2 regions of the Paenibacillus sp. JT31N7 genome follow, and region 2 is predicted to be linked to the other one. Evidence: riboswitches for the same ligand, from Rfam matches in the RefSeq annotation. Region 2 holds a riboswitch; the other holds the start of a gene.

Region 1 (16,166 bases), on a different contig from region 2:
TTCTTCCAAGCATAGAGTAACCCGACACCGAGAAGCAGGACGAAAATACACATTTCCACCAGTGCAAACAGCCCCAGCTTGTTATACGCCACGGCCCACGGATATAAAAATACAGTTTCAACATCGAAAATGACAAACATCAAGGCGAAAAGATAATACCGGATATTGAACCTGACCTGACCTTCCCCTACTGGCTCATTTCCGCTTTCGTAAGTGGTCGCCTTGTCTTCGTTCGGCTTGTTGGGTCTAAGCCATCTGCCGATCGTAAGAGCTGCAACCGGAAGCAAAATGCCGAGTGCGACGAAAATGGCTACGATCACATACTTTACCGCGTACATCTGCTTGAAACCGCCTCCATTTTCATAAGAAATCTTGAATCATCTCATAAATTTTGGTAATGTAATGACTTTCCAATTATAGCATACGCTCAAAAAATGTGTCTAATGAAAATGATTTTAGATGTAAGCGCATAATTATCAGTGAAAATAAAAAAACAGAAGACGCATGAACGTCCTCTGTTCTTCTTGCTTATTTATGCTCGTAAACCCCGATCCGGTTCAACGCCCGTTTAAGAGAAAGCTCGGCGCGCTGGAAATCAGCTTCGTCCTTCTTACCCGTTAAACGTTTCTCGGCGCGTTCCTTCGCAGACTTCGCACGTTCGATGTCAATGTCGCCAGGCAGTTCCGCACTTTCCGCCAGAATGACAACCTTATCTTTGCGCACTTCCATGAAGCCGCCGTTCAAAGCGACGGTTTCTTGTTTGCCATTCTCAAGTTTGATCGTGGCGGGTGCGATTTTCAATGGTGTCACAAACGGAATGTGGTTCGGAAGAATGCCAAGTTGGCCTTCGATGCCGTCGACACTTACCATGTGAACATTCTGGGTATATACGATGCGCTCCGGAGTTACGATTTCCAAAAGGAAAGTACTCACGCTCATTCCTCCCCAGAACTTTCGCTAGAAAGTTCGTTCGCTTCGTAAGCTTTCACCTTGTCCGAGAGAAGGACTCTGCGAGAGACCCTCTTTCCGACTCGGATCAAACCCGGGAAAGCAGGCAAACGCCCGCATGACCCGATTGCTTATACCATCGTTCTTGCCTTTTCAACGGCCTCATCAATCGAACCCACGTTAACGAAAGCTGCTTCCGGCAGATCGTCATGCTTGCCGTCAAGCAGTTCTCTAAAGCTGCGCACGGTTTCTTTAACCGGGCAGTAGAGACCTGGCATACCGTTAAACGCTTCGGCAACGTGGAGCGGTTGGGACAGGAAGCGTTCTACGCGTCTTGCGCGGTTAACGGCGATCCTGTCTTCTTCGCTCAACTCGTCCATACCGAGGATCGCGATAATATCTTGAAGTTCTTTGTAACGCTGAAGCAGACGCTTAACGCCTTGTGCCACTTCATAGTGCTCTTCGCCTACTACCTGAGGAGTCAGGATACGGGAAGAGGAAGCAAGCGGGTCAACGGCCGGGAAGATACCTTTCGCGGCAATGGCACGCTCGAGGTTAGTCGTTGCGTCCAAGTGGGCAAACGCAGTTGCCGGAGCCGGGTCAGTGTAGTCATCCGCCGGTACGTAGATCGCTTGAATCGACGTTACGGAACCTTTGGTCGTGGAAGTAATACGTTCTTGAAGCTGACCCATTTCGGTTGCCAGCGTAGGCTGGTAACCTACCGCGGACGGCATACGTCCGAGGAGGGCGGAAACTTCGGAACCCGCTTGTGTGAAACGGAAGATGTTGTCGATGAACAGAAGTACGTCACGACCTTCCACATCACGGAAATACTCGGCCATAGTCAGGCCGGATAGAGCAACACGCAGACGCGCGCCAGGAGGTTCGTTCATCTGACCGAACACCATTGCGGTCTTGGCGATAACGCCGGAATCACTCATCTCGTGATAGAGGTCATTACCTTCACGTGTTCTTTCACCTACGCCGGCAAATACGGAGATACCGCCATGCTCCTGCGCGATGTTATGAATAAGCTCTTGCATGGTTACGGTTTTACCTACGCCCGCACCACCGAAGAGACCGATCTTTCCGCCCTTCATGTAAGGAGCAAGAAGGTCGATAACCTTGATACCCGTTTCCAGCATCTCAGCTTGAGTCGTCAGGTTGACATACTCAGGAGCTTGCTTGTGAATCGGGGATGTCAGGGTCCGGTCCGCAGGGCCTTTGCCGTCGATCGGATCGCCCAGTACGTTGTATACACGACCCAGTGTAGCAGGACCGACCGGTACGGAGATAGCGGCACCGCTATCGATAGCTGCCATTCCGCGTACGAGACCGTCCGTGGAAGACATAGCTACACAGCGTACTTGGTTGTCGCCAAGGTGTACGGCAACTTCAACTGTCACTTCGCTGTTTTCTTGATCAGCGGATTGAGCAGTTTTTTGAATTTTAATGGCATTCAGAATCTCGGGAAGATGTCCACGTTCGAACTCGATGTCGACAACCGGTCCCAAGACCTGAACAACACGTCCTTTGCTCATTGTATTTCCCTCCTGTACTCAAATGCTTAGTTCCGCACTGCGCATTAGTTCAATGCGTTGGCACCGGCAACAATCTCCGAGATTTCCTGGGTAATTGCCGCCTGACGTGCACGGTTATAGGAAAGTGTAAGCTCTGCAATCATCTTCGTCGCATTCTTCGTCGCGCTACCCATAGCAGTCATACGCGCGCCGAATTCGCTCGCTTTGCTTTCCAGCACGGCGCTGAAAATGACCGTTTCCGCATACTTCGGAAGCAGTACTTCCAGAACGCCTTCGGCGGAGGGCTCATATTCGTAAGAAGAGACAGCGCTGCTGCCGGACTTCGGCTGCTCGAGCGGCAGCAGCTTTTTCTCAACCGGCGTTTGCGTAATTGCGTTTTGGAACTGGTTGTAATAAACGTACAGCTCGTCGTAATTGCCGTCGATGAAGTTCTGTACAGCGGACGAAGCGAGCTGCTTAATATCGGCGAACGTCGGAGAATCGCTGAGACCTGTGACTTCGTCAAAGACCGGGATGTTTCTCCGCTTGAAGAAATCCTTGCCTTTGCGGCCAACAACGAAAACCGCATATTCATCCGTAGATTTATGCCGCTCACGAATAGCATTTAGCGCCTTCCGAAGCACGTTGGCGTTAAAACCGCCAGCGAGTCCGCGGTCTGAAGTCAAAACCAGATATCCCGTGCGTTTGACTTCACGAACCTGGAGCATCGGATGCTGAACGCCCTTCGAGCCTGCAGCCACACTAAACACCACTTCGCGGATCTTATCCGCATAAGGACGGGATGCCTCCGCACTGTTCTGAGCGCGCTTCAGCTTGGAAGCCGCGACCATCTCCATCGCTTTAGTGATCTGCCTTGTGTTCTGTTTGCTCTTAATCTGACGCTTAATCTCGCGTATACCCTTAGCCATACTGTTTCACCCCCTGCAGCTTGATTATGGAATCGCAAATTCTCATAATTATTCGGATACCGAGAATCCTTTGAGGAATGTCTCGATAGCTGCAACCAGCGCTTTTTCCGTGTCGGAAGTAAGATCCTTCGTGTCACGGATGGAGCTGGCGATTTCCGGTTTGTTGGCATCGAGGTAGGCAAGGAATTCTTTTTCGTAACGGGTAATGTCTTTAACCGGCAATTCGTCCAAGAAGCCTTTGGTAGCGGCATAGATGCTGATAACCTGTTTTTCGAACGGCATCGGCTCGTTAATGCCCTGCTTCAGGATTTCCAGTGTACGCTCACCGCGGTTCAGACGGGAAACCGTTGCTTTATCAAGGTCGGAACCAAACTGCGAGAAAGCAGCCAATTCACGATATTGGGCAAGGTCAGTCTTCAGGGTACCGGCGACTTTCTTCATGGCTTTCACTTGAGCGGAGCTACCTACACGGGATACGGAGATACCCACGTTGATCGCCGGACGCTGACCGGAATAGAACAGGTCGGATTCCAGGAAGATTTGACCATCGGTAATGGAAATAACGTTGGTCGGAATGTACGCCGATACGTCACTCGCTTGAGTTTCGATGAATGGAAGCGCCGTGATGGAGCCTCCGCCCAGTTCGTCGTTCAGCTTAGCTGCACGCTCAAGCAAACGGGAGTGAAGATAGAATACGTCACCCGGATAAGCCTCGCGGCCCGGTGGACGACGGAGGAGCAGGGAAAGCTCGCGATAAGCAGCGGCTTGTTTGGACAGATCGTCATAAACGATCAGGACATGCTCGCCTTTGTACATGAAGTATTCGCCCATTGCGCAACCGGAATAAGGAGCCAGGAAGAGCAATGGAGCCGGTTCGGATGCGCTCGCGGTTACGACGATCGTGTAGTCGAGAGCGCCGTTGCGGCGGAGTGTATCCACTACGTTGGAAACGGTCGACTGCTTTTGACCGATGGCCACGTAGATACATTTCACGCCGTTGCCTTTTTGGTTGATGATCGTATCGATGGCAATCGCCGTTTTACCGGTTTGACGGTCACCGATGATCAGCTCACGCTGGCCGCGGCCGATCGGTACAAGCGCGTCAATCGCCTTGATACCGGTCTGCATAGGCTCGTGTACGGACTTACGTGCCATAACGCCAGGAGCCGCGGATTCGACCGGACGGTAGCCGGAAGCTTCGATCGGTCCTTTGCCGTCAATCGGCATACCCAGAGCGTTAACAACGCGTCCGAGCAGCGCTTCGCCTACAGGCACCTGCATAATGCGGCCTGTACGCTTAACTTGGTCACCTTCGCGGATGTCGGAATACGGTCCGAGAATGATGATACCTACATTGTTTTCTTCCAGGTTCTGCGCCATGCCCACAACGCCGTTGGCGAACTCGAGAAGCTCACCGGCCATGACGTTCTCCAAGCCGTGCACACGAGCGATACCGTCACCGATAGTGATAACCGTACCGACTTCAACGACTTGCAGATCTGCTGTATAATTTTCGATTTGCTGCTTAATCAGCGTGCTGATTTCATCAGGTCTGATACTCAACGAACCTCACCCCTATCTACATTGCTTGAGCTTGTTTCAGCGATTTTTCCAAACGTTCGAGTTTGCCAGCCAAACTGCCGTCGTATAGACGGTCACCGATCCGAACAGTAATGCCGCCAAGCAAGCTCGGGTCGACTACCGTCTGTACACGAATTTGTTTGCCGGTCATACGGCTAAAGTTGTCTGCGATTTCCTTGACTTGTACTTCAGACAGCGGCAGGGCAGTGTAAATCGTTGCGTCTGCCTGGCCAAGCGACTCGTTGGAAATCTGAACAAAGTCGGACAGTACAATAGGAAGCAGGGATTGCCGTCTTCTATCGATCAGGAGTTTAATCGTATTCATAACGAGCGGAGAAATCCGATCCGCAAAGATGTTCGACAAAAGCTGACGTTTCGCAGGCACGTCGATATTCGGATGATCCAGAACACTGCGCAGTTCCGCATGATCCTGGATCGTCTGAACAATCTCGGTCAGTTCAGTTTCAACTTGAGCGACCGTGTTCTGCTCCTTCGCAGCTTCAAAAAGTGCTTTCGCATATCTTTTCGCTACCACGATTTCACTCATTTAGATCCCCCTACCTCATTCAGGTAATGGTTCACCAATTCTTCCTGTGACTTTTCGTCAACTTGCTTTTCAATAATTTTAGAAGCGATCATAACGGACATAGCGCTAACTTGACCGCGCAGTGCTGCAACCGCTTTGTTTTTCTCGCTTTCGATCTCGCGAACCGCTTCTTCTTTCACACGGTCAGCTTCGCCTTTCGCTTTATCGACGATTTCTTCGGCTTGCTTGGAGCTCGTCAATTTAGCTTGCTCGATCATTTGGTAAGCTTCTTTACGTGCCTCTTGAATTACCTGCTTCTGTTCTTCGAGCATTTGCTCGGCTTGAACACGACTTGCGTCAGCAGAGTTCATCTGGTCGGCAATCAGCTTTCTGCGCTCTTCCATCGTTGCGAGCAACGGACCGAAGGCGTATTTGCTGAGCAGCCAGTATAGAATTCCGAACGCGACAAGCGCGAATACGAACGATTCCCAATTCCAAGACATTCGAGTCACTCCTTTCCGTAACTGTGTGCTAGGGCGATTCTTCAAGAACCTAATTCATAGCGAAGGCGCGGATGGCTCAGGCCTTCCCCGCCCAACCGAGGCTATGCGAATTATTTGAAGAAAATCAGGAAGCCCAGAACGACACCGATAATCGGAACAACCTCGACGATACCAACACCGATAAACATAGTTGTTTGCAGAGTACCGCGAAGCTCAGGTTGACGAGCGATACCTTCTACTGTCTTGCTTACGATCAGACCGTTACCAATACCAGCGCCAAGTGCGCCCAAACCGATTGCTAATGCTGCTGCCAGGAATTCCATGAAAAATTTCCTCCTCAGAAAATAGGTTTTGTACTGTAATGTGTATATGGATCCCACGCCTTGCGGAAGCCGCGCAGAGCTGCTAGACGCAGCTGAGCCGATCATTTAGTGATCTTCATGATGAACGGTAGCTTGGGAAATGTAAACCATGGTAAGGATGGTGAACAAGAATGCCTGGATGGCACCTACGAAGATACTGAAGCCCTGCCAAACGGCGAGCAGCGGTATCCCTACAACACCCAGCATCATAATGGTGGAGATCAGAACCTCACCCGCAAAGATGTTCGCGAACAAACGAAGAGCAAGCGTCAACGGCTTGGAAAGCTCTTTTATGATGTTCAGCGGCAGGAAGAACCAGAACGGCTCAAAGTAATGCTTCAGATAATGTTTCGTGTTCTGTGTCAAACCGAGTGTATTCGTCATAACAAACACCATCAGGGCGAGTGCGGACGTTACGGAAAGGTCGGCTGTCGGTGATTTCCACCAAGCCACAGAAGCATGTTTGCCTGCTTCCTCCAACTCATGAATACGGGCATCCGTCAAGACCTGCTGACCGAATAGCGTAAATCCATGGTGATGGTCGGTTACGATACCGAATGGAAGACCGAGAAGGTTGGAGACAAAAATAAACATAATTAATGTCAATCCTAACGAAATGTAGGACTTTGCCTTGCTGAGCGGCATCGTACTTGCAATCGTGTTATGAACGAACTCAACGACCCATTCCATAAAGTTTTGCAATTTGGAAGGCTTGTCGACGGACAGGTTCCGTACGGACAGAAGAGCTAAGACTAACACAACCACGCAGGACACGATAATCGCCAAAAAGGTTGAAATGTCAATATCGATACCATTTTCGAAGTGTAGCACGGGAAACTCATGCATTTTCCAATTTCACCCCTTTCCATGCATTACGGTTTGTGTGGACGACTCAAAATGCCGACTAGCAAAAGTATAAATGGAACCAAAAAGCAACCAATAATGGTTGAGGCGATATCAAAGTGTTGTGGAAATTTAAGCGCAATCATAACGGCAAGGAGTACGGTTGCCAGACGGCTTAAAAATCCGAGACTCATACGCTGTGCGCCCCGCTCCGCAACGGTTTTGCCGATCAAATCGACTCTGCGCTGAAGGAGCAAAGCATTGATGCCGCTTGCAATCACACCTACTAATAGTCCTGCAGCTACCGTGCGTACGGCAGGGACAAGCGCCCAGACCAGTAAACATACGGCGAGAAGCAGAAGCGCGATACGCATAGCTTTCTTGAGCAGGTCATTCATCGGGTTCCTCCAGAAACTTCTTAAGCAGCACGATAACCGAAGCGATCCCCGCGAAGAGACCGAGCATCACGCCTGCTACTATCCAGCTTCTCGGACCGCCAAAACGCTGGACTGCGAAGTTCGCGGCAAAGTAGCCGAGTAGTGTACAGATAGCGATATCGAGCCCGAGAGCGCCTACAAGGCCGGCCGCCCTCCAAGGATTATCGCGGTTCCCTTTGTTTTTCATGGCTTTGACCCCTATCAATCCTCATATATTGTATCGGAGCAAAGTCTACTTTGTCAATTCGTATAAAATCAAACATTTCGTGAACAGCATTGCCAAAACCCCTTGTATATCAAGGGATTTCAGCATTTAAAACCAAACAGTGGAACTGTACAGTGTGACCTTTGTCATTGCATCGTCACAATGTCGAATGAGTCGCGTTAAAAAGAGTCCGGTTTTTCCGTTTTATAGCCGAAATGGTGAAGGATTCCCTGCACGATTCTGCGGGAAGCTTGTCCGTCCCCATAAGGGTTAGCAGCGTCTTTCATGCGATCATACGTTTGCGGATCGGTGAGCAAAGCGCGTGCGCGCTCGTAAACTTTTTGCCCGTCTGTACCGACCATCTCCAAATTTCCGGTTTGTACGCCTTCCGGACGTTCCGTCGTGTCACGAAGAACCAAGGTTGGAATCCCGAAAGACGGAGCTTCTTCCTGCATACCGCCAGAGTCTGTTAAAATCATGTAAGTATGAGGATAAATATTATGGAACTCGAACACGTCGAGAGGGTCGATCAGTTTAATTCTCGGGTGATTGCCCAGAATTTCATAAGCCGGTTCCTTAACGGCCGGGCTCGGATGAACCGGATACACGATCGCGACATCCTCGAACTCGTCCGCAATGCGCTTGACCGCGTTAAAGATCTGGCGGTGCGGCTCGCCCTGCGCTTCCCTGCGGTGGGCCGTCATCAGGATGAGACGCTTGCCTTCCGCCCAGTCCAGAACCGGATGGTGGAAGTCCTTCTTCACGGTGTACTGGAATACGTCCGTTACGGTGTTGCCGGTCACATAAATCGTGTCTTCCGATTTATTCTCTCTGCGCAGGTTGTCTGCCGACAACCGGGTTGGAGCAAAGTGCAAATCCGCGAGGACGCCCGTCAGCTGACGGTTCATCTCTTCCGGATACGGCGACATCTTGTTCCAGGTCCGCAGGCCCGCTTCCACATGGCCGACTTTGATCTGCTGCAGGAAGGCCGAATAGCTGGCAAGGAAAGTCGTCAGCGTATCGCCGTGCACCAGAATCAGGTCCGGCTTCGCTTCGCGGAAAACAGGCTCCAGGCCCTGAAGAACCCGGATGGTGACTTCGTTGAGTGTTTGACGGTCCTTCATGACGTTGAGGTCGAAATCTGGCTGGATATTGAACAGCTCAAGCACCTGATCCAGCATTTGGCGATGCTGGGCCGTCACGGCCACGAGCGATTCAATCTGCTCCGGATGCTTCTGAAGCTCCAAAATAAGCGGAGCCATCTTGATGGCTTCCGGTCTTGTACCGAAAATCGTAATGACTTTCAACCTTTTCATGAACGTACGTCCCCCAAAATACTTATTTCGTACCGAATAAACGGTCGCCCGCGTCTCCCAGACCGGGAATGATGTAACCGTGGTCGTTCAAATAATCGTCGATAGCGGCCACATAGATGTCGATGTCCGGATGCTCTTTCTGGACGGCTTCTATCCCTTCCGGAGCGGCAATCAGGCACATCAGCTTGATTTGCACGCACCCGCGGTTTTTCAAAGCGGTGATAGCCAGATTAGCGGAACCGCCCGTCGCCAGCATAGGGTCCACGACGATCAATTCTCTCTCCTGTACATCTGTGGGTAATTTCACATAATACTCGACAGGTTGAAGCGTCTCGGGGTCACGGTACAGTCCGATATGACCCACTTTTGCAGCCGGAATCAGATTCAGAATCCCGTCCACCATGCCGAGTCCTGCGCGGAGAATCGGGATAATACCGAGCATGCGTCCGGAAATAATCCGGCAGTCCGCAGTCGCTACAGGCGTTTTGACCTGGATGTTCTCCAACTGGATATTACGCGTAATCTCGTACGCCATCAAAGTGGCGACTTCATCCACCAATTCGCGGAAATCCTTGGTTTTCGTATTTACGTCTCTTATGTATGTGAGTTTGTGCTGAATCAAGGGGTGGTCGCAAATGAACACCTTACTCATAGTATTCCTCCCGAATATCGATCTGGCTGATCTGGATGTCTTTCCAACTTTCCACAAACCTCGTCCATTATATCATATGTCTGTTTATATATCCTCCCCAAAAAGCACACTCTCTTATGACAAGAAACTGCTTTTGTATGAACACTCCGCCCTCTTTTTTTTCATAAAAAAGGAACCCATTACGGGTTCCCGGATTCACTAACCACCTGCTGGAAAGCAGGCTATTTTATATGGAAGAATTAATATTCCAATCCCGTGTACAGCGGGAATTTGGAAGTAACTTCTTTAACGAGTCCGCGGGCTTGCTCGTGAACGGCGGAATCGCTCGGATTTTTAAGCGTCAGGGCAATAATTTTGGCGATTTGCTTCATGGCTTCCGTATCCATTCCACGGGAAGTCGCGGCAGGCGTACCGATACGGATACCGCTGGTTACGAACGGACTGGTCGGATCGAACGGAATCGCGTTCTTATTGACGGTTACGCCCACTTCGTCAAGAAGATGCTCGGCGTCTTTACCCGTGATGTTCAGGTTGCGCAGGTCGATCAAGATCAGGTGATTGTCCGTACCGCCGGAAACGAGGTTGATGCCTTCGGCCGTCAAGCCTTCAGCCAGCGCTTTGGCATTATCGATAACGTTCTTTCCGTATGTTTTGAAATCGGCTTGCAGAGCTTCGCCCAGCGCAACGGCTTTAGCGGCGATGATGTGCATCAACGGTCCGCCCTGGGAGCCCGGGAAGACGGCTTTGTCGATCGCGGCAGCCCAAGGCTTCCGGCACAGAATCAGACCGCCGCGTGGGCCGCGAAGCGTTTTGTGAGTCGTTGTCGTGACAAAGTGGGCATGCGGAACCGGGTTCGGATGCAGGCCTGCCGCAACAAGACCCGCGATGTGAGCCATGTCGACCATAAACAGGGCGCCGACTTCGTCCGCGATTTGGCTCAGTTTCTCGAAATCGATGATGCGCGGGTAAGCACTTGCCCCTGCAACGATCATTCGAGGTCTGTGTTTAAAAGCGGCTTTGCGGACATCGTCGTAATCGATGCGGGAATCCTGTTCGCTTACACCGTAAGCTACGAAATTATAGAGGATGCCGGACGCGTTGACGGGGCTGCCGTGAGTCAAGTGTCCGCCATGCGCCAGGTTCATACCCAGAACGGTGTCGCCCGGTTTCAGCGCGGCCAGATAAACGGCCATATTCGCTTGAGCGCCGGAGTGAGGCTGTACATTGGCATGCTCGGCCCCGAAAAGTTCCTTCGCACGGTCACGCGCGATATCCTCGACGATATCCACGTATTCGCAGCCGCCGTAATAACGCTTGGACGGATAGCCTTCCGCATATTTGTTCGTCAGCACGGTGCCCATAGCTTCAAGAACCGCCTGGCTTACGAAGTTTTCGGAAGCGATCAGCTCGATTTTGTCGCGTTGACGGCCAAGCTCCAGGTTCATAGCCTCAACGATTTTCGGGTCCTGTTTACGCAAAAATTCTACCATCTATAACAACCTCCCATAGATTTAAAATCACAATCAGTTTCGCTTTGTACGAGCCGGATAAACAGGGAGAAAGGCTCCCCGCTTATCACGGCTCCGGATGCATTATTCGCAGGTGCCGCTGTCTGCCGCACCTCCCGGATTCGTCCGGACAGGCGCTTGGGCACCGGCGAATACGGGAATGCCCGGGCTTTCCGGGACAGCTTCGTACACGGCCCGTTGTCCGCCAATCAGCTTCGGACGCGTGTATGCCATCGTCACGTGCGCCTCGCCCACCTGTTTCACGGGGGGGCGCACAGGGACGGCTACCCGGCGGAGGTGCATGCCGATCAGCGTGTCGCCGATGTCGATGCCCGCATGCGCGGCGATCTCTTCCACGACGCATGCACGCTCCAGGTGCCGGTAAGCATGGGCGGCCATCGAGCCGCCGGCATTGGGCACCGGCACCACATTCACCGGCTCCAGCCGGGGGTCTTGCTCCAGCAGCGCTTCTTCGACGACAAGCGCGCGGTTTAAATGCTCGCAGCACTGGAAGGCGAGCCGCAGCCCGTGTTCTTCCGCCACCCGGACAGCGGCGGCGAAAATGTGTTCGGCCGCTTCCGGCGTACCGGACGTGCCGATTCTCTGGCCCCGGACCTCGCTGGTCGAGGTACCAAACACGACGATCTGGCCGCGTCTCAAGCCGCCGGCTTCGATCAGCGCCCGGAAATTGGCCTCAACTGCAGGTCCGATTCCGTTCAGCCAAGCTTCCTCACCGTCATTCATACGATCACCTCCATTTAAAATAGAGCTCCTTACGGATGAATCGTATTCTTCTCTTCCAGAAGCTTCACTTTGTTCAGGCGGTTCTCATGACGTTCGCCGTGCGAAAACTCCGTCTCAATCCAGATCTTGACGATTTCCTGCGCAACGCCGGGTCCGATTATTCGTTCTCCCATAGCAAGCACATTCGTGTCGTTATGCTCCCGGGTTGCTTTCGCGGAGAACATATCGTGCACAAGCGCGCAGCGGATGCCTGGCATTTTGTTGGCGGCAATGGTCATGCCTATGCCTGTACCGCAAATCAGAATGCCTTTGTCCGCCTGCCCGTTAAGCACCATATCGCAAACCGGAACGGCGTAATCCGGGTAGTCGACCGATTGTTCACAGTTGCAGCCGACATCCTTCACTTCATGACCTAACGATTCCAGGTAAGGAACGATAACATCTTTAAGCCGGTATCCGGCGTGATCGGCGCCAATTGCAATTTTCATTGAAAAAGCCCTCCTCGGGTGGGAATAAACTTCGTTTGGCTCTATTATAACCCAAACCGATCAGCCGGAGAAAAAAACCGGCAAATTCCGACTTTACCTGCACCTGTGCAATCGTTAGAAGACAATGAAAAAAAGAGCATGACATGCGTGTGAAATACGCATGTAGTGCTCTTTTGCCCAGGCGACCGGCCGTATACCCCGATGCTCCACTGTGGTTACACCCACTCGTCGCCAGTTACACCGGGTCTTCTTTTATGCCCCTATCTTACCCTATTCCCGCAAAACTGTAAAGCCGCTAAAAAATGAAGATTTTGTTAGCCCGGCGAGAAAATACCACGGCCGTTTTTTCCATTCATCGGCCTTCCTTTATCTTCTGAACCAGTTTAACGAGCGCCTCTTCGATCTCCTCCGCCGTATGGCGGTAAATCTCCAGCGAACCGCCGTATGGATCGGAAATATCGTAATCCGGGAGTTTTTTTTCCAAGTGTATGAGCCGTGTCCGCTCTTCTATCGTAATTTCTTCGGAAAGGGCATGCTTGACCTGCAATTCGGCGATCAGCTTCTCCCATTCCGCGGCAGCCGCCACAACCTCGGGGTCGTCTTCTACAAATTCTCTCAATGTATGTGTTATATCCGCCGCCTGCGGGAACCGCTGAATAACGGCGCGTTTATGATCTTGTGTCATCGTTAAGATGAGATCGGCCCAATCCACGTCTGCGGATCTGAGAAGACTGGAGCTGATGGAAGCTTCACAGCCTTTTTCACGCAAAACGGAGGAAGATTGCCGGGAAATCGGACTGCCGTCGGAAGCAAAAACCCCTGCAGAACGGATATGGACTTCCAAGCTCTCCTGCTGGGCCATATGGCGCAGAATCCCTTCAGCCAGCGGGCTGCGGCATGTATTTCCGGTACAGACAAAAAGGATCTGTTTCACGTTCCGTCTACCTCCCCTACAGAGTATTCGAACGGGTTGATTCCGCTCTCTATTATTGTACCGCTTTTTTGAAATCAGGAACACTTTACAACAGAAATTTCAGGCCGAACAGCAGCAGAATCACACCGCCCAGCGCTTCTCCGTATTCTCCGATCCAGCTTCCCACGTGACGTCCGAGCATAAGCCCCAGAATCGACATGCCTCCGCCCAGCAATCCGAAAAGCAGAACCGTCAAAACCACATCCGTTGCGAAAATGCCCAGCGAAACGCCGACAGAAAAAGAATCCACGCTCACGCTTAACGCAAACAGGATCATTCCCCAGAAGGTACGATGATCGAATGCAGGGGAATCTTCCCCCCGGAAAGAACTGTAAATCATATGGGATCCTAACAAAATGAGCAGGCCGCCCCCGGCCGCCACGGCAACCTGTCCGAGTAAAGAGCCGAGATAATGGCCCGCATACATGCCGAGCAGCGGCATGAGGATATGGAAGAGACCGATGACGATGCTGATTTTAAGAATATGCAGCAGGCGTATACCCCTCATTCCGATTCCAATCCCTAAAGAAAACGCGTCAAAACCCAGCGCGATGGCCATGATGAAGATCGTCAGCAGTTGGCCCCATACGAAAGGTGACACGCCCGCCAGTGCCGCCATTGGTATTTCCCCCTGTCCGCTTTTTCTCTCTCAAGATATGCGGACAAACCGGGAAACATGCTATGGACTTGTACCTCTCTGCAGCATAAACGGCACAATCCGTTTACTCTACGGAACGAAAAGCATAAAGACGTTGTGGGGACTCAAACGCATGGCATCCAAGCGGTTAACCGCATTCACGAACTAATTATGAACAAAATAGGATAAAACCGTTCTGCGTGCACGGCAGCTGCCTATTCCACTTAAATACGGATCACCTCTTGACCGGCGGCTTTAAGCAGCCGGTTCATGATGGCACGGCCTATGCCTGTATCCGGGCAGCCTTCCGCGAGAATATACGTCGCTCCCTCGCGGTCGAACTGCCGGAGCGCGGCATACAGCCCGCGCGCGATCGTCTCCGGCTCGGCCAGACGGCCGGAGGAGACTACGGCGTCCGCGTGATGCAGGCTGCGGCGCTCGTCATAGGTGAGCACGCCCGTGCGCTCACCGCGGGCCTTGGCGGCGTCAAGGTCACGCCGCATCCACTCGGCGACGGCCTGCGGATCGTCGCCCAGGACCACGCGCATGCTCCCCTTCGGGGCATAATGCGCGTACTTCATGCCGGGAGCCCGCGGCGTCCCGGCCGGTTCTTCGGTGCGCGCAGGCTCGCGCACCGGCACGTCCGGCAGCGCCTCGCGCAGCTGCTCGGCCGTCACCCCGCCCGGGCGCAGGATATAGACTGCCCCCGACGCCCACTCCACGACGGTCGACTCTACGCCGACGCCCGTCGGACCGCCGTCGACGATGCCGCCGATTCGTCCGCCGAGATCCTCGGCGACGTGTTCCGCCATCGTCGGGCTGGGCCGCCCCGAGCTGTTCGCGCTCGGGGCCGCAACCGGGCAGCCTGCGGTGCGCAGCAGCGCCAGGGCGACCGGATGGTCGGGGATGCGGACCCCGACGGTTGACAGCCCCGCCGTGACCAGCGGGGATACCGCGCCCGCGCGGACCGGCACGATGACCGTCAGGGGTCCGGGCCAAAAGGCATCCATGAGCCTGCGCAGGGGCTCGGGCGGCGCACCCTCCGCGAACGCGTCCATTTGGGAGCGGTCCGCGATGTGGACGATCAGCGGGTTGTCCGATGGGCGCCCCTTGGCTCTGTAAATGCCTTCGACCGCAGCGGAATTGGTCGCATCCGCTCCTAAGCCGTATACCGTTTCGGTCGGAAACGCTACGGTCTCTCCATGGACGAGAAGTCCAGCCGCTTCGGCAATCGCTTTGTCCGCGGCTTCTGTTCCCTTCCCCGTTCCCGCTTCATCGTGAATCTGCCATAGTTTAGTCGTTGTCAAAGCTGTTCACCCTTACTGTTTCCGAAATTTATCTGAACAGATTCAGGAAGAATCCGATGATACCTTGGAGCAGTTCCCACAGAAAAAACTTCACTTCCGTATCCTCGTTGGCGGCTGCAGCCGCAGCCGATCCTTCGACGGGAGCGTCGGCCGTTTTTTTCTGCACGCCAGCCGTCTTAGCTTCACCGGAGGATTTTCCTTCGTCTTCAGCAGGAGCCGCCTGGGCCACCGCTTCGCCAGACACGCCGTCTACAAAGCAAAGAGGAGGAAAAAGCACGCACCACCAGTTCTGGCCCTTCCCTTCGCCCAGAGATACACGAAGAGCTTCGTAATTTCCGGCCGGGTAAACCCGGCTGCCGTACATTTTGGTCGGGAACGGTACCTGCCCGAGCTCCACTGTATAAGAAATACTTCCAAGACCGCGGGAAACGAGCGTATCGTGGACGACTTTTTCCAGAACCGGAAGGTTCTGCTGCACAATTTGCCTCGCTTCGTCAATAGAGTGCGGCCCGGTAACCCACTCGTTCATCTGAGCGACAATGGCGTCCCGCACCTGCCGCTTGATGGCCTGATCCTCCGGCTTATCGGAGTTGGCCAGTATACGAAGACGGATCGACTGGTCCGGAATAGCCCCTTCCGCCAGAGCTGCGTTCGATCGTGTACTTTCCCAGCTCATCATCATGATGG
Region 2 (16,166 bases):
GCTTCCCTCCCCCTGAAGCTCGGTGCTGCCGGCGACGACCGCATGCACGGCATCGTACGATTCCGCCAGAGGCGTACCGGCGAAGCCGCTCACGAACTGCAGGCTCAGGGAGCTTTTTTCCTTCTCCGAAATCTCGGTAAGCTCCAGACCCAGCGCCTTCATGACATCCGGCCACAGCGCTTCGCGCCAGTCTTCCAGCTGCTTCTCGAAATCGCCGCTGGCGTCGCCCTCTCCGCGGCCGGCGAGGCGCTGTCCTCCCTTGGAGGCAAGCAGCTCGTCGGCCCGGCGCGGAACGTCCTGGTACGTGCTCGCCCAGTTATGATCGCCGCATCCGAACACGGCGAACGGTACGCCGGCGATTTCGCCCGGCTCCGCGCTTTCGAGCCAGTCCATGAAATCTTTGGCGTTGCTCGGCGGCTTGCCGTTGTAAGAGGCGGTTACGAGGAACACGGCCCCTTTCTTCGGCAGCTTGCCGGCATAGTCGTTCATGGGAGCGACTTCGGGACGGAAGCCCTGGTATTTCGCCGCATCGGCGAGCTCACGCGCAATGCCTTCGGCCGTACCGAGGTTCGAGCCGTACAGCACGAGCAGCGGCGTGTTATGGGCGTTCACGCTGAGCGGTGCGGCTTGTTCTTTGACCCGCGTGTCCTCCGCCTCGGAAACCGCGGTACCCGGAATAGTGACGGCAACTCCCTGATGGCGCGGTTCCACTTTCATCGTAAAGCCTTCGGGTTTCATCGTCAGCGTTTCTTTTACCTTCAAGACGTAATCCGTATGCTGCCTAATGTTAAAATGCTTCAAAACCATCCCGAGCACAAGCGTAGCTTCCTGCATGGCAAACTGCTGCCCGATGCAGGCGCGCTGTCCGTTGCCGAACGGTTTGTACGCATCGTAAGGGATCTTCCCCGGGTCTTCGAACCGCTCGGGAATGAAGGATTCCACGTCATCCCCCCACACGGTTTTATCCCGGTGGAGCTTCGGAATGAGCACCGTCAGACTGTCCCCTTTTTGCAGCGGATATTGATCGGCCAGCAGGGTGTCTTCTTTGGCATAAAGCACGAAAGCCGGAGCCGTCGGCCATAGCCGCAGCGCTTCGTTCAAGATCATCCGGATGTAATGCAGCTCGCGAACTTGTGCGTAAGTCGGCACGGGATCGGTCAGAACCCGGTCCACTTCTTCATACGCTTTGCGGAGCTTGTCGGGATTCTTGAGAAGGAAATAAAGGGCAAACGACAGCAGTCCGCTCGTAGTCTCATGCCCCGCGATCAGGAACGTAATGATCTGATAGCGGATATTCTCGTCGTCGAGAGATTCGCCCGTTTCCGGGTCTTTGCCGTTCAGCATATGGGACAGCAGGTCATCGATTCCTTCCGTTCCCTGGGCTCTGCGTTCGGCGATTAGCTTGTCCACCAAGGCGAACATAGCCTGGATGTCATGGTTGAATTGTCTTTTCGTAATGACCATCAGCTTGTCCTGAAGCCCGAGACGCTGGGTCTGATTCATCGCTTCGTGAAGCGCTCTTACCATACTTGTAATAAAAGGATGCGGCTGCTCCCGGTAAAAGCTGTTAAAGCGGTAGTTAAATCCGCACAATCCGATTGTGTCCAGCGTCAAGCGCGTCATGTCCTCAGGTACATCGATGATTTCGTCCGCATTGAGCCGGGACCATTTCTGGATGAGCTGGACCGCAATGTCCACCATCATGTTGTGGTATCCCTTCATGGCACGCTGGCTGAACGTCGGCAGCAAAATATGGTGAGCCTTCTGCCAGTTAGGCTCATACGTGTGAGCGGTAAACAGCCCGTCCCCGCCAAACGCACGCACATTCGAAAGAGCGGCCCCGATTTTTTTGTCAAAACGGGATTCGTCGCACGCGTCTGCGACCAGTTCGTGGCTGGAGATCAGCAGCTGCGTTCTGCCGGGCATCTCCAGTTTGAAGATGGGACCCAGCTCATCCGCCAGCTTCATCATCGATTGCAGCGGACTTTCTTTATCAATTAACGGAAGATTTCCGAGCGGCCCGTAGGTTTTGGGCTGCGGAATTGAAGATTCTGATTTAGCCAAAACACTCTCGCCCTCCTTGTTAGTGCTATACGAATATTTACACACCCTTACTACTATTTGAAAAGAAAGGAACGGCTATCCATATCTTTTCAGCCTTTCGTGAGTGTCCACGAAAAATTACCACTTGTATGGATGCCTTATGTAAACATTTCCAGTATAACGCGAAAAATCATCCCCGCTAAATAGACAATTCCAGTGAATTGTCCAAAAACAAAACACTTTTATAGGATTGTCTATGTATACGATTCCGATTTTTCCGTTAACAGAACCGCCCGTAAAGAACACACGATCCCCAATCAACCACCAACATTTTAAAAAAGAAGACTCTTCCTTTATACTGGAAAGTGGAGTGTGGAGAACCATATCGAGGTGACACGATGACCGATTCGCAAATGACCAAAAAAGCGCTCGCCGCATCGCTTAAAAAGCAGATGGAAACGAAACCTTTGGCGAAAATCAGTGTTCAGGATATTTCCTCCGGCAGCGGACTGAACAGACAAACCTTTTATTATCATTTTAAAGACAAATACGACCTGGTTCACTGGATTTACTATTCGGAAGCGGTGGAAAGCATCGCCGATTACCGCGATTACGGGCACTGGAGCGACATGGCCGTACAAATCCTGCATTATCTCATGAAAAACCGGCTGTTCTATATCAATGCGCTCAATACTCCGGGGCAAAATGCGTTTGACAGCTATTTGTTCGAGGCTACCAAAGATATGATCAAACGTGTAGTGGACGATGCTTCCGCCGGCCTTGACGTATCGGATTCGGACAAATGTTTTATCGCGGAATTTTACACCTTCGCGTTCGTAGGCATCGTCGTCAAATGGGTCAAGACGGGTATGAAAGAAATGCCCGAAACGATGATGAAACGGATCAGCGACCTGGTGGACGGTACGCTGATCCGTGCGCTCACCCGTCACGCCGGGTTGCAGCCGGCCGATGCGGCGCCTTAAGACGCCAAAAACGCCACCCCTTCTCGATGAGGGGGCGGCGTTTTTGTGGATGATTGACCCGCATTCTGGCGCTTCTTCCAGGCGCCAGAAGCTTAGCGCGGTGTTGCCGAGCTGCGGGATGATTTTGACTGCCCTAAGCTAGTCGGTGCTGTCCGCGGCCGCGGCCGTCCCTTGCCCTTCGAGAGGAGGTTCCGTCCGGCGCAGCATTAGGGGAACAAGCAGCAGTGCGCCGAGCAAGAAGAGAATTCCGCTTCCGGCATAAACCGTTTGAAGGGACAACATATCCTTCATAAATCCAGCGGCAGACATGCCGATGACCATGAACCCCATAAACATCGGCGTAAGCACGCCCCCCACGCGGCCGATGAAAGCCGCTTCCGTGTTTTTCATCATCATGGTGTTAATTCCGATCATAACGCACGGATAAAACAGCCCATTCACCACCTGGAAAAAGATCGTCAGCGGAATGCTTGTGGACAAGCCGATTCCTATCGTTCCAACGGTGCTGGCGATAAGCCCCGCCGCAAGCAGCGATTGCGGCTGCATTTTTTTCGAGAGTGCCATGACGAACCCCCCGCCTGCCAGCATTGCGATTCCGTTCGCCGCCAGAAGCCATTGCAGAAACAGTTTATCCTGCCCGAGATTTTCGATAGCGATAAACAGCATCAACGGCTGAATAACACCTACCGCCAAGCCCGAAACGGCGAACGTTCCTCCAAGCGTCTTCAATGCACGGCTGTTCCACACGTAACCGAGTCCATCCTTCAGTTCCTGCATGAAATTGCGTTCCGCCTTAGCCGGATTCTCCTGATCGGCCGGGAGTGAAGTAAGAACGGCGGCGGAGGCGATGAAACAAACCCCCATGACCGCAATTGAAATTTCCAGACCGTAGTGCTGGTAAACGAATGTGCCGAGAATCGGGCCGAATACCATAAAGATGGCCATCAACGTCTGGAACATCGCCATGACCCCTTGAAGCTGCTCTTCCGGGACATGCTGTTTGAACAGTTTTAACGCGGACGGCTGGGAGAATTGCGACAAAATCGCCGACACCAGCGTAGCGAAAAACAGCGCGTGCCACGAACCGAACATCACGACGAGCAGGACGGCGAATACGGACAACGCCGAGAGAAGATCGCAAACGATCATGGTCCGCTTCGGTCTCCACCGGTCCGCGAATGTTCCCCCGATAATCGCAAAAAGAAAAATCGGAGTAAATTCGGCGACAGAGATTAACGAAACAAATTTGGGATTGTTGTTCGTTATATCCGTCACATACAGCAAAATGGCAAAGTTTCTTATCCAGATGCCAAGCTGCAGCAGAACGTTGGAAAGAATAATCGTTCGGACAAAAGCATTTTTAAACACAACTGTGTACCCCTTCCTGCGAATCCCTGAGATTCTGTTCAGACTGAAAATAAAACCCTTTTAACTAACAAATATATATTACGTTTGCTAATACATAAACATAATATATTATCGTTTGTTTAATGGTCAACAAGAATTTGTTTTATCCCACAAAAAAAGATTTTATAGTCGGCTCATTCCGGTTTGAGTATCCCTACCCTTCCTTGAGCTTTTCCGAATGTTTCAGTTTTTCTTTCGTTATCCCCAGCTGTACTCCTTTCGGAGAAATCCGCTGATCGAACTGAATCACATCGTTATGAGAAAAATAAACATAATTCACTTCGGGCTCATCCTTGAAAACAACGACCGTATAGAAGGGGGGCATCTTGATTCCCCAAACTCCTTTGACCGATGCCAGCTCTTCTTCTTTGTAGTCTTTTTCCTGGAGCAGGTAGCTCCTAACTCTTTCCGCATAGGCCATTTTATTTCCCTGAACATAAACAAACGGAGCCAGTAAAACGATCAGAACGACAGACAGCGCAAACATCTTTCTCCTGCTTATGTTCCGCACGTTTCCGTCTCGCTTCCAATGTGCCTCGACAAATCCGCGTGCGCCTCTCTAAGCCATGGATGAACAACTCTGAGCGTGTCTTTCCGGCTCCATAAGTAGCGGATATAGGCAAATGCGGCATGGTCTATCGAAAGTGCGAGTCCCCTATTCAGCTCTTCAAGATACGGGGGCGTGCCCATCTGATCCCAGGCAATTTTGTCGGCTGTAAAAAGTAGCTTATCCATTTGCGATGCCTGTTTTTTTAGCGTGGTATGGCATTCAACCGCACTCAAGATGGCAGGGGCCGCCACTCCGAATAAATCCCGTGCTATCGCTTTCGACATCTTTTGGTGAATGATCATCGGAAAGCTTTCTTCCTCTGGAAGCACTTCGATCCCAAGCTGAACCGACACGGAAATACGCGTATCGTTGGAAAAAACGGCGCTGATATCATGCAAATAGCCGGATGATGCCGCTATTTCGGGGTCCGCCCCGAACCGCATGGCCAGTTCCCGGGCCTTCTCGCCCACTTTCATGCAGTGCTCCGCGGTTTCGCGATGTCCGTTTTCGGTCAGAAAAGCATACACATCTTTTTTCAAGTCGCCTGTTAAATTCGGTTGGATCAGATGCTCGTAAACGCTCATTTTCATCACTCCCCGTACGTTTTATAAGGGTCCCTTTGTAAGTATAAAAGGATATTCCAAGGAATTCCAAATAAACCTTTCCTAAAAACAAAAAAGCCTGCCGCACGCTTCCGTAAGAAACGCACAACGAGCTGTATTCCGCAGCCGGGATCGGAGAGGGGATCGCAGCTTTTCTTGCACACAAAGAAAAAGCCAGCCGGCAATCCCGGCTGACTTTTCGTAGATTCATCGCGTTCGCCGCCCCGATTCCAAGGCAACCGTGCTGCACTTTGCGGAATATTAAGCCCAATTTCCTTTGCGGAAAATAGGTTCAAGCGTCCCGTCGGCCAATTCGCCGTCAATGTCCATTTCCGCCGAACCGATCATGAAGTCCACGTGGGTAATACTGTCGTTGAGACCCGCCTTCGTCAGCTCGTCCACGGACATTTTCGTTCCGTCCGGAATGCTGAAGCCGAAGGCTTTTCCCAGGGCAAGGTGATTCGACGCGTTCTCATCGAACAGCGTGTTAAAGAAAATGACGTTGCTCGCGGAAATAGGCGACTCATGAGGCACAAGCGCAACCTCGCCGAGATGGCGGGCTCCTTCGTCCAGTTCGAGAAGTCCTTTTAACGCTTCATACCCTTTCTCCGCCTGAAAGTCCACGACACGGCCGTTTTCAAACGTAAGCGTGAAATTCTCGATCAGATTTCCCTGATAGCTCAGCGGCTTCGTGCTTTGAACAACCCCGTTCGTACCGTCCTTAAGCGGAGAAACGAATACTTCCTCCGTAGGAACGTTCGGATTGAAAGCATCCCCCTTCTCGTTCACAGTCGAGCCTCCGCACCAGATGTGGCGCTCCGGCAGCACTACGCTCAGCTCCGTGCCAGGCGCCCGGTAGTGAAGCTTCCGGTACTGTTTGGCGTTCAGCTCTTCCACTTTGGCCCTGAGCGAGGCATTATGCCGCTCCCAGACCTGAACGGGATTATCCTGGTCCACGCGGGTAGCTTTGAAAATCTCCTCCCACAAAGCGGCTACGGCTTCTTCTTCAGGCAGATCCGGGAATACTTTACCGGCCCAGCCGGTGGAAGGGGCGGCGAGAATCGACCACGTCATCTTGTGGGAGGTCATGTATTCTCTCCATTTGGCAAGCGCCTTGCCCGCGGCCTTGGAATAAGCCGCGATACGTTCCGGCTTCACTCCTTGAAGCAGTTCCGGATTGCCCGATTCGATAAGCAGATAGGCGCCGCCGTTTTCGGCAAGCTCTTCTACCGCCTGCGCTCTCCACGCCGGATAAGTATCGAACGAATCGTCGGGCGCAAGCGTATATCTCAGCTTCGTAATGGTATCATCCATCCATTCGACGTGAACCGATTTCGCTCCCGCTTCGTATGCTTTTTGCGTAATAAAACGGGCTAAAGGAGCCTGCTGAATGGAAGCGTTCACCCATAAGGACTGACCGGGCTGTATGTTCAAACCGACTTTCACCGCCAGCTCGGCGTATTTCTCCAGGTTTTTTTCGAATTGATTCGCCATATTCATTCTCCTTTATACGTAAATTCAATAGTCGGACTGCTCGTTATGTAGGTGTCTCTTACTTCTTCGACTTTCGAAGCGGTATTCCTTGTGGCACGGCCGTAAACGCTCGAAAGCCGGATCATTCGTTTTCTTTCCGGCGTTTCCGGAAGCGCCTGACTTTCATCAGGTTGCCGCACATCTTATCGTCGCACCACCGGGCCGTCCGGCTTCTGCTCTCGTCGAAGAAAACCCAGCGGCAGTCTTCGTTGGCGCAGATTTTGAGCCGCCGCACGTCTTCTTCCGCCAGCAGCCGCGCAAATGCGACGGCCACCTGCCCCATTACCGCGGCCCAGCCCCTATCGTCCGTCCTGCGCTCCAGCCGCCAGCCGCGGCCTTCTTCCCTCGCCAGAACCGGGCGGGAAGACACTTCAGCCATCGCTTCGTTCAGCCTGGCGATGTCTGAATGATCCGGCTCCCTACCTGAGCTTGCGCATTCCGTGATCGCACGCATGGCTTGACGGAGCTCGCCAAGGGCGGCGCGTTCATGGGGCTGCGGAGGAAGAGGTGCCTCCAGCTCCCACTTCTCGAGAAAAGCTTCCAGCCAGCCCGGCCGGTCCAGCCTGTCCTCGCTCCGCCCCGTTCCCCGCCAGTCATGCCACTGGCTGTTCATAAACTCTAAAGCCGAATTTTCCAAAACAACCTCCGGATAAACATTGAGTCTTCTTCCAGTTCATGTTAAAATTCAAACAGATGTAACCATCGTAATTTATTTTGGTGGTTACACACATTGCATGTGCGAGTTCTTCCTTTTCCGGGAAGGCGGATTGCTCGACCCGTCCATGTTCGAATGACTTCGCATTTCTAATTCTACACCATTCTTATTTTAGGAGGAAATCGAATGAACGGATTGGATCTTCTTAAACGCGGCTGGGAACACGCTTACGGTACGGAAGACTGGTATGCCCCTCTGAAAGACGCCGTCAGCGGTATAAGCGCGGAGCAGGCTTCCTGGCGGCCGCCGGGTGAAGCGGGCAATACCATCTGGGAGACAGTCAACCATCTGGTTTACTACAAGCAGCGGCTGCTGGAGCATCTACAGGGCGAGGAACCGGACAACTGGGCCCAAAACAACGACGACACGTTCAAAACGTCCGATACGCACGGTTCCGAAGAAGCGTGGCAGCGGACGCTCCGTGGGCTTGACACCGTTCATACCCGTATCGGCAGCCTTCTGGACAGCAAATCCGATCCGGACATGGACGCTGTATACCGCGATTCTCCGATCGGCTTCCGCATCAGCAGCGTTATCCAGCACGACGCTTTTCATACCGGCGAGATCGTGCTGATTCGCAAGCTTCAAGGCTCCTGGCCGGCCACTCGCCGGTACGAATAGAGACCGCGCCGGCTCCGCTATGCCAGCAAAAAAACCGTCTGAAACTCTTCTTTCCCGGAAGAATCTCAGACGGTTTTTTCAATATGGAACGGTTCATGTTGCCGGCGGCGGCCGGAAAGCACCGCCTCCCGCGCGGCCGCTCACATCCGCTCTCTTACTTGGGCCAAAGCGTCCCGCTTTATTCCTTCCGATTCACCCAAAAGAAGCGTTCCTTTGTCCCTATACACGTTCCGGCTGTCGCTGGACATTGTATTCAAGTTGATTTCCACGGTGATCCAGGCGGATTGTACCGCGGCTTCCAGCATCAGAACGGCAATTCCCAGATCGGACACCACATTCTTGTTGACTTCCGGGACCAGGACCGCCAGCCGCCGCATGACAGCAAGGCAAGCCTCCATCAGTTCCAGCGGCACATCCGCCGCATATACGGAGGCTTCCCGGATGGCGAGACTCCGGCGTTCCTTCTCCTCGGGAGTGGCAGCCGGCAGTTTCAGCGCCTTCATGAACCGGTTGAAGGAAGCCATGTCTTTTTCCTGCAGGGCTTCGAACCGTTCGATGGCCTGCAGGAAAAGCTCCGCGTTCTCAAGCATCGCGGCTTGTTGCTCTTTGAACTTGGCGCCCGTGGTCAACCGGGCCGTCATCGAACCCATGGAGGCTCCGAGGGCCGCGGCCAAAGCGGCAATGCTTCCTCCTCCTGGAACCGGAGAGGCCGAAGAAGCCTCGGCCAGAAATTCGCGAATAGACTGATCGTACACACTCATCAGAGTTTTCCCTCCCCGATCTGCATTCCGACCGCTTTCAACAGATTTTCAAACAAGATGAGCGTCGTTAGCGTTCCTACGCCTCCCGGCACCGGCGTCATTGCTTTCACCCGCTGCAGAGCATCCGGGCTAACATCCCCCGCTATTCCAGTGGCCGTTTCGTTAATGCCCGCATCGACAATCACCAGATCCGGGTGTACCATATCCGCGGTAACCATCCCCGCCCGTCCGGCCGCTGTAAGGAGGATGTCCGCACCGGCAATATGGCGCGCGAGATTCTGCGTGTGCGAATGGCACACCGTAAGCGTCGCGTGCTCCCGCAGCAGCATAGGCATCAAAGGCCTGCCGACGGTTTCGCCTCTTCCGACGAGCACCACATGCCGTCCTTTCAACCCGAATCCGAATTCCTGCAGAATGCGGATACAAGACTGGGGAGTTGCCGGGTACAGTCCCTCCGTGCCGAGGTAACAGGCAAGTTTGCTGCCGGGCGCAATTCCGTCCACATCTTTATCGGGACGGATAAGACCCGCAGCTTCGGCCCCGTTCAAGTGCCGGGGCAGCGGAAGCTCCAGCATGATTCCGTGCACGTTGTTATCCGCGTTCAGCTCCCCGAGATGACCGAGCAGATCCGTTTGCGTAATAGCCGGATCGAATTCCGTCAGACGGTAGCCGATGCCGAGTTTTTGCGCCGTCTTTTCCTTGGCTTTGGCGTAGTATTCGGAAGCCGGATCACCTTTTATGAGCACAACCGCCAGGGAAGGCTCGATTCCCTTCTTTTTCCACATGTCCGTTTCTATTCGGATCGATTCCCTTAACCGACCGGCAAGATCTGCCGTTTTCATTAACATTCCCACGTTTTCCGCCCCCCGATTTATTGGTTCCCTGCAAAAAGAAAACAAAAAAAGTATCCGCGGACACGGTTTCCCGTTATCTGCAAATACTTTCGCCCAGGCGTACGGCTATATTTTCCCGTGTGCTCCCCCGTGGTTCCCCACGTTCCGCCAGTTACACACCGTTCCGGTGGCCTCAGTTTAGCACAGCCGGCGTTTGCGGTAAAGTACCGGAGCCATTTCTTCGCCGCAGGCCGTTTTACACACAGTTTCACCTACAAAGTTTGTGCGTTTTCCGGCTTTCTGCTGCGGCGTTCTTTTAGCATCGTTCTTGTAATGAGCAGCATGGAAACGACAATGAGCATACCGGGGATATAAAAAATAGACGGAGTGATGCCTTCTATAAGCAGCGGCAGGAAATAGCCGACCAGAGAAGCCATTTGGGTAATCACGACGTATAGGCTGGCTCCGAACCCCGTTTTGTGCAAAAACATGCGCTGAACGTAGCCCATTGCCACCCCGAGCAGCACGGCCACGTAAAACGAATACAGCGGCTGCATAGCGAAAAAAAGCGGCAGATAATCCACATTCGCGTACACCACATAGACGATCAGCGCGAACAGGCTGGCGAATAAAATAACCGGCTTGAAGCCGTATTTCAGCGCCCAATAGCCCGCAACCGTCATAAACAACAGCTCGAATACCGCCTGTGCGCTCCATATGTATGACATGAGCTCCGGATTGCCGAACTTCTCGTTCACGACCAGGGGAAGATACAGTCCCCTTATCGCATCGGCGCACGAGAGCATGAGCAGCGCGACCAGCATTGCCAGCGAGAACGGCTCGCCGCTCTTTTTAATAACCGCTTTGGAAGGCGCTTCCACCGTTTCCCGGTAAAACAGCAGAAGAACGAAGAGGGCCGTATATCCCGCAAGATTGCCCCAGAGCACTCCGTAAAAAGTAAACCACAAATAAATGTTCGCACCCAGCAGCAGCCCCGTAAAAAAGCCCACGCTGAAAGACGCGCGCAGCCAGAGCTGCGAAATCTCCACGATGTCCGGCGCCAGCTTCGAGAAATGATTCCGGGCCATGGCAAACATCTGGCCCATCACCATCCCGGACGGGGCCGATGCGATCGACATGCCCACGAGCGCGGATACGTATCCGTCGGCTCTCATATAAATCAGCAGCCCGGCCGCACACACTACCGAAGCCGCCATGGGAATGATCTTCTTCCTCGGAATCTTATCGCTTAGGATGCCCACGCTGATCGTGAAAATCATATTGAGCACAAGCGAAATACCAAAAATCGAAGCGATCTCGCCTTTCCCGAGTCCGACCCCTTCTTTTAAGTAAATGGCGTTCATGGGCGCCAAAATTCCGACGCCGATTCCGTACAGAATCATCGCCAGAACCAGGACCCACGCTTTTTTAACCGAAATAAACATTTTGATGTCTGTCGCCACACTCATATCCGGCTCACTTCCTTCCTGTTCTGCACATGTTTACATCTAATTCGTTCCTTTCGACATATTTCCTTTTATTTCTAAACTTTTTTCCGTTTTGCGACATATACAAAAAAATATCCAAAATTAAAGGATTTTTCGGAGGAGATGTTTTACTATTTACACCATTTTATGTATATAAATAGTTCTAAAGACCTACTTCCATTACTTCTACCTTGTACTATAATATGGATATGAGGAGGTGAAATGAACCGTTTAGACATAAACTGACAGGAGGTAGATGCTAAACATTTTGACAGGCAGGAATTAAAGCTCATTTGCTGTTCTCGGTAGATAGCCATTCACTGCTTACGATGCCGAATCCTGACCTTTCCACCAGATTACTCTGGTTTGAGTCCTTATTGATTCTTGTACGATTCGCGTCAGTATAGCTCTAAATTCCCTGTATTCCAATTTACTAAAATCGGAGGTATTAAACTAATGTCCCAATCCATTTCATGGAACCGCTCTCTTTTCAAAGTTTCTCCTTTTCTCGTAGCATTTGCAGCGCTTGTAATCGGAGCTATCTGTTCGCTCGTTTTCGCTGAAAGCGCTTCCGCACACGGTTACATCACAGGTCCGGCAAGCCGCGCAGCCCTCTGTAATCAAGGCATTAACAAAAACTGCGGAGCCATCGTGTACGAGCCGCAAAGCCTTGAAGCACCTGGCAGCTACCCTGCGGGAGGCCCTGCTGACGGTCAAATCGCCGGCGCTGGCGCCGCTTTCCCTGAACTGAACGCTCAAACTGCAGACCGCTGGTCCAAAGTGAACATCAACAGCGGAAGCAACACGTTCACTTGGAAGCTGACTGCCGCACACGCAACGAGAGAATGGAAATACTACATCACGAAAACTGGCTGGAATCCTAACGCAGCTCTGAAACGTTCCGATTTCGAACTGTTCTGCTCCTTCAACGACGGCGGTAAAAAACCGAATCCTTCCACTTCCCACACCTGTGACGTTCCTGCCCGCAGCGGTTACAACGTAATCCTGGCTGTTTGGGAAATCGCCGATACGCCTAACGCTTTCTACAACGTAATCGACGTTAACGTAAACGGCGGGGGTGGCACACCTACCGACAATCAAGCTCCTACTGCTCCTGCAGGCGTGACTGCTTCCGGCGTAACAGCTAACTCCGTAACTCTGAACTGGAGCGCTTCTTCCGACAATGTCGGCGTAACGGGTTACGATGTATACCAAGGTTCCACTCTTGTAGGAACTTCCACAACAACTAGCTACACGGTAACAGGCCTGACGGCTGACACTAGCTACACGTTCACGGTTAAAGCGAAAGACGCGGCAGGCAACACTTCCGCTGCAAGCTCCGCCGTAACAGCTAAAACAACTGCCGGCGGTAATGGCGGCACTGCACCTGCTTGGAGCGCATCCTCCGTTTACACAGCAGGCAACCGCGTTACTTACAACGGTGTCGTATACGAAGCCAAATGGTGGACACAAGGCGAAACTCCAGGTAAAGCTGACGTTTGGAAAACCGTTTAATTCACTCAACAAGAAGGACCATCCGAGCTCTTATCGGGTGGTCTTTTTTAGTTGGAAAAGATGGGGTTGCACGGCTGCACCGCCCTCTCTTTTTAGTTTATTACGCGGAAAAATGTTTAGCATCGGGCTGAGCGGGTAATTTTCTGTAGAGCCAGCAACCTTAACATACGAGGAGGTAAACGAAAATGGGTAAAAAAATGATGTTTACTGCAATTGGTCTAGGAGCTGCTTACTTACTCCGCAATAAAGACGCCCGCCAGAAATTAAAGGATCAATTTCAGACCTTTGCGGGTTCCGCTAAAACTCAACAGTCCCTGCAATAAAGCATTGGAAAGTTAAAAATCCTCCACACCCTTTAATGGGTATGGAGGATTTTTTTACCACTTTAATTAATTAGGGACTTTTTACCCGGATTACAAAAACATAAGGAAGCTCTGCACGCTCCCTTCCACTCCCCCTCCTTAATGAAGACATTCGGTTTGCCGGTCAGCATTGTTTCCTGTAAAATGAATTTAAACGTAATGATTACGATTTTTTTGCATGTTCGTTCCCGGACAAGCATACAATGAGAACATATCTTTTATTTCAGAAAGGAACTAGAACCGTGAAAATCCCTGTACTCGTACTTAGCGGTTTTTTGGGCAGCGGTAAAACAACGCTTCTGCTCCGGATGCTCGAAGAATCGAAGAAACTCGGCCTGCGCCCGGGGATCCTGATGAACGAGCTGGGCAAAGCGGATGTCGACGGCTTGATTTTGGAAGGGCACAGTTCCGCTTCGATTGAAAAACTGCTGGACGGCTGTGTCTGCTGCAGCAAGAAAAGCGAGCTTACCGGCAGTTTGCAGGCACTGCTTCTGCGCAATCCGGATATTTTATTCATTGAGCTGACCGGCGTGGCCAACCCCGAAGAAATTGCCGATGTGCTCACGGAACCCGGTCTGTTGGACCGCGTTGCCCTCAAGCAGGTCATCACTGTGCTCGATGCCGAAAACTTCATGGACTACAACAGCCTGTTCGCATCGGACAAACAGCTCGTGCGGACGCTTCGCAGGCAGGTCGAAGTTGCCGACCTTATCCTGGTCAACAAAACGGATTATGTGCACCGCATTCGGCTGCACCAAATCGAGAAAGCGATACGCAAGCTGAACGGGCACGCCATGCTCGTGTATACCACTCACTGCCGCATTGAGATTCAGCCGATCCTGGAAGGGATCCAGCCTGCGCAGAATACGCCTCTGACGGTCCGGCCTATTCGGATGACGAAGATTCGGACTCATCCGAAGGAGCCGAGTACGGAAGGCTCAGGAAGCGCCAAGCACCCCGCCGACTCGCCTGCACCGGCGCAAACGGCGCCTTCCCACTCCCGCGTCCGTACCGTCACTCTTCCGTGGAATCAGGCTGCGGGGCTGACCAAAGCGGATGTGGACGCCTTCCTCCAGCGGTGGAAGGATGGTCTGATCCGCGCCAAAGGGTATGTGACCTTCAAGGAATCCGGGCCTACGCATCTGCTGCAGTACGCAGGAAAACGGAGTTACTGGGAGCCTTCCTTTTACCGGGGGAAACCCTATCTCGTGTTTATCGGGATCGATCTGGATGTGGACCGGCTGAGTCAAGAATGGAAACGTCTGCAGGAAATGCCGCTGCCCGTTGAACCGGAGCCGGGCCGCCGGAGGTAGCAACAGGTAAAGTCAGGCAGGTGCCTGCCGCTCGGCGAAATTTATCGTCAAACGCCAGGCATCGCTAACTGGAAACCTTGCGCCGTACGGAACGGTTTTCTTGCACCTGCTCCCAATTCTGTTGATCGTGTCTCCCCGCCAAGTTACCTTCCCCCTACCGGCTCTTGCACCGCACAAAACCGCCTTCCGTCGGAAAGCGGTTTTTGTTTTTGCCCTAGCCTCTACTTCCCCAGATCTGCGAAATCACCGGCATACGGATACACGTAGGGGGACGAAGGCTCTTTGATTTTTTGGATAACGGCTCCCTCCAGCTTCATCACGTCTTTATTTTCGTAGACGGACTTTCGGATCGTGCCTTTCACCGTCACCCATGCGTCCTTGGGATACGATTCCGCACCCGGAGCCTCCACGATAACGCCGTACGGGGATGCATCGGCCGAGCAGCACTGCATCGTCAGTCTTGCGACGACGAACTGGTTTTTGGGCATGCCGTCCTCCCGGTAAACGAAGCCGCTGATTTCCATTTGTTTCCCCGCAAAATTCCCGGCGAACAGATCTACTGCCGTCAGCGTCTCCATAAAGCCTTTCTCACCGATAAGAATGGTTTTGTTTTGATAAAGCCGCATGGCCAGCTTCGCGTACTCTTCCGTAAACCGGCTGCCTTTGAACATCTCCTTAAGCTTGGCTTCTTCCGTATCTCCCTCGCCCTGACTTGCTTCCCCTGATGATAGTTGCTTGTGGGGAGGATCGTCCCGGGGACCTTCGTTCCTCTGCGTCTGGAGGTTGGAGGTATTCAATTGAATCCCTTTAACCTGAACGATATCGCTCCCCGTTATCCGGTCGGGCAGCAGAAAGCCGAGCAGCAGCGGTAAAAGGAACAAGGAATAAGCCGCACCGTGCGAAAGCTTCGATTTCCGTACATCGGGCTCGCATCCGCAGTCGAGTTCCCCGCCTGCGGCGGGCTGCAGAGCCAGATAAATCTGGATCACGGCCAGCACGAACAGGGCAATCGCCGAAGCTTTGACGTACGGTACCAGGCGGGGCGCCAAATAATGCGGCATACTGCCCGTTTTGACGAGATAAACGATATAAAACGAAAACCCGCATAGAATCGCCGCCCTGATAAAATAATGGAAGGCGTAAACGCGCCTGTCTTCCACCCGGTCCACCTCCCGAATTCAAATCCTTATTTGAAAAATAGGTGCTCGACCATAACAGAACCGGCAAACACGGTCACCGTTATTACTGCGGCAAGCAGCAGGACAAACTTCGTTTTGAAAACGGATAGAAGCATCAGCGTGCTTTTAAAATCGAGCATGGGACCGAAAACGAGAAACGTGAGCAGAGAACCTTTGGAAAACGTCTGGAGAAAGGAAGAAGCGACAAATGCGTCCGAGGTGGAACAGAGCGACAAAATATAGGCAAATCCCATCATAAACAG

The links. Region 2 has a riboswitch for ZMP and ZTP ahead of AC58P5_RS03705 (bifunctional 5,10-methylenetetrahydrofolate dehydrogenase/5,10-methenyltetrahydrofolate cyclohydrolase). Riboswitches for the same ligand answer to the same signal wherever they lie in the genome.
Region 1: it holds a riboswitch for ZMP and ZTP, as region 2 does, so the genes downstream of both, rpiB (ribose 5-phosphate isomerase B) here and AC58P5_RS03705 (bifunctional 5,10-methylenetetrahydrofolate dehydrogenase/5,10-methenyltetrahydrofolate cyclohydrolase) in region 2, are expected to answer to the same signal.

Annotation. Positions count from the first base shown of each region.
Region 1 is NZ_JCAUAT010000008.1:131,598-147,763, forward strand. Features, by position in the region: gene AC58P5_RS25045 (NADH-quinone oxidoreductase subunit A) at 1-338, opposite strand, end outside; gene AC58P5_RS25050 (F0F1 ATP synthase subunit epsilon) at 529-933, opposite strand; gene atpD (F0F1 ATP synthase subunit beta) at 1,080-2,489, opposite strand; gene atpG (ATP synthase F1 subunit gamma) at 2,534-3,397, opposite strand; gene atpA (F0F1 ATP synthase subunit alpha) at 3,446-4,960, opposite strand; gene AC58P5_RS25070 (F0F1 ATP synthase subunit delta) at 4,977-5,525, opposite strand; gene atpF (F0F1 ATP synthase subunit B) at 5,522-6,007, opposite strand; gene atpE (F0F1 ATP synthase subunit C) at 6,118-6,330, opposite strand; gene atpB (F0F1 ATP synthase subunit A) at 6,436-7,215, opposite strand; gene AC58P5_RS25090 (ATP synthase subunit I) at 7,242-7,610, opposite strand; gene AC58P5_RS25095 (AtpZ/AtpI family protein) at 7,603-7,836, opposite strand; gene wecB (non-hydrolyzing UDP-N-acetylglucosamine 2-epimerase) at 8,034-9,170, opposite strand; gene upp (uracil phosphoribosyltransferase) at 9,193-9,822, opposite strand; gene glyA (serine hydroxymethyltransferase) at 10,062-11,312, opposite strand; gene AC58P5_RS25115 (TIGR01440 family protein) at 11,415-12,074, opposite strand; gene rpiB (ribose 5-phosphate isomerase B) at 12,104-12,562, opposite strand; ZMP/ZTP riboswitch at 12,731-12,811, opposite strand; gene AC58P5_RS25125 (low molecular weight protein arginine phosphatase) at 12,915-13,496, opposite strand; gene AC58P5_RS25130 (manganese efflux pump MntP) at 13,582-14,154, opposite strand; gene AC58P5_RS25135 (L-threonylcarbamoyladenylate synthase) at 14,397-15,479, opposite strand; gene spoIIR (stage II sporulation protein R) at 15,508-16,166, opposite strand, start outside.
Region 2 is NZ_JCAUAT010000001.1:873,323-889,488, forward strand. Features, by position in the region: gene AC58P5_RS03660 (bifunctional cytochrome P450/NADPH--P450 reductase) at 1-2,064, opposite strand, end outside; gene dhaS (dihydroxyacetone kinase transcriptional activator DhaS) at 2,442-3,026, shown strand; gene AC58P5_RS03670 (MFS transporter) at 3,165-4,394, opposite strand; gene AC58P5_RS03675 (DUF3139 domain-containing protein) at 4,588-4,920, opposite strand; gene AC58P5_RS03680 (HD domain-containing protein) at 4,932-5,567, opposite strand; gene AC58P5_RS03685 (aminopeptidase) at 5,847-7,079, opposite strand; gene AC58P5_RS03690 (CGNR zinc finger domain-containing protein) at 7,201-7,755, opposite strand; gene AC58P5_RS03695 (DinB family protein) at 7,960-8,454, shown strand; gene AC58P5_RS03700 (cyclodeaminase/cyclohydrolase family protein) at 8,595-9,215, opposite strand; gene AC58P5_RS03705 (bifunctional 5,10-methylenetetrahydrofolate dehydrogenase/5,10-methenyltetrahydrofolate cyclohydrolase) at 9,215-10,069, opposite strand; ZMP/ZTP riboswitch at 10,154-10,234, opposite strand; gene AC58P5_RS03710 (MFS transporter) at 10,321-11,517, opposite strand; gene AC58P5_RS03715 (lytic polysaccharide monooxygenase) at 11,992-13,050, shown strand; gene AC58P5_RS03720 (hypothetical protein) at 13,236-13,373, shown strand; gene AC58P5_RS03725 (CobW family GTP-binding protein) at 13,655-14,725, shown strand; gene AC58P5_RS03730 (TIGR03943 family putative permease subunit) at 14,947-15,885, opposite strand; gene AC58P5_RS03735 (permease) at 15,912-16,166, opposite strand, start outside.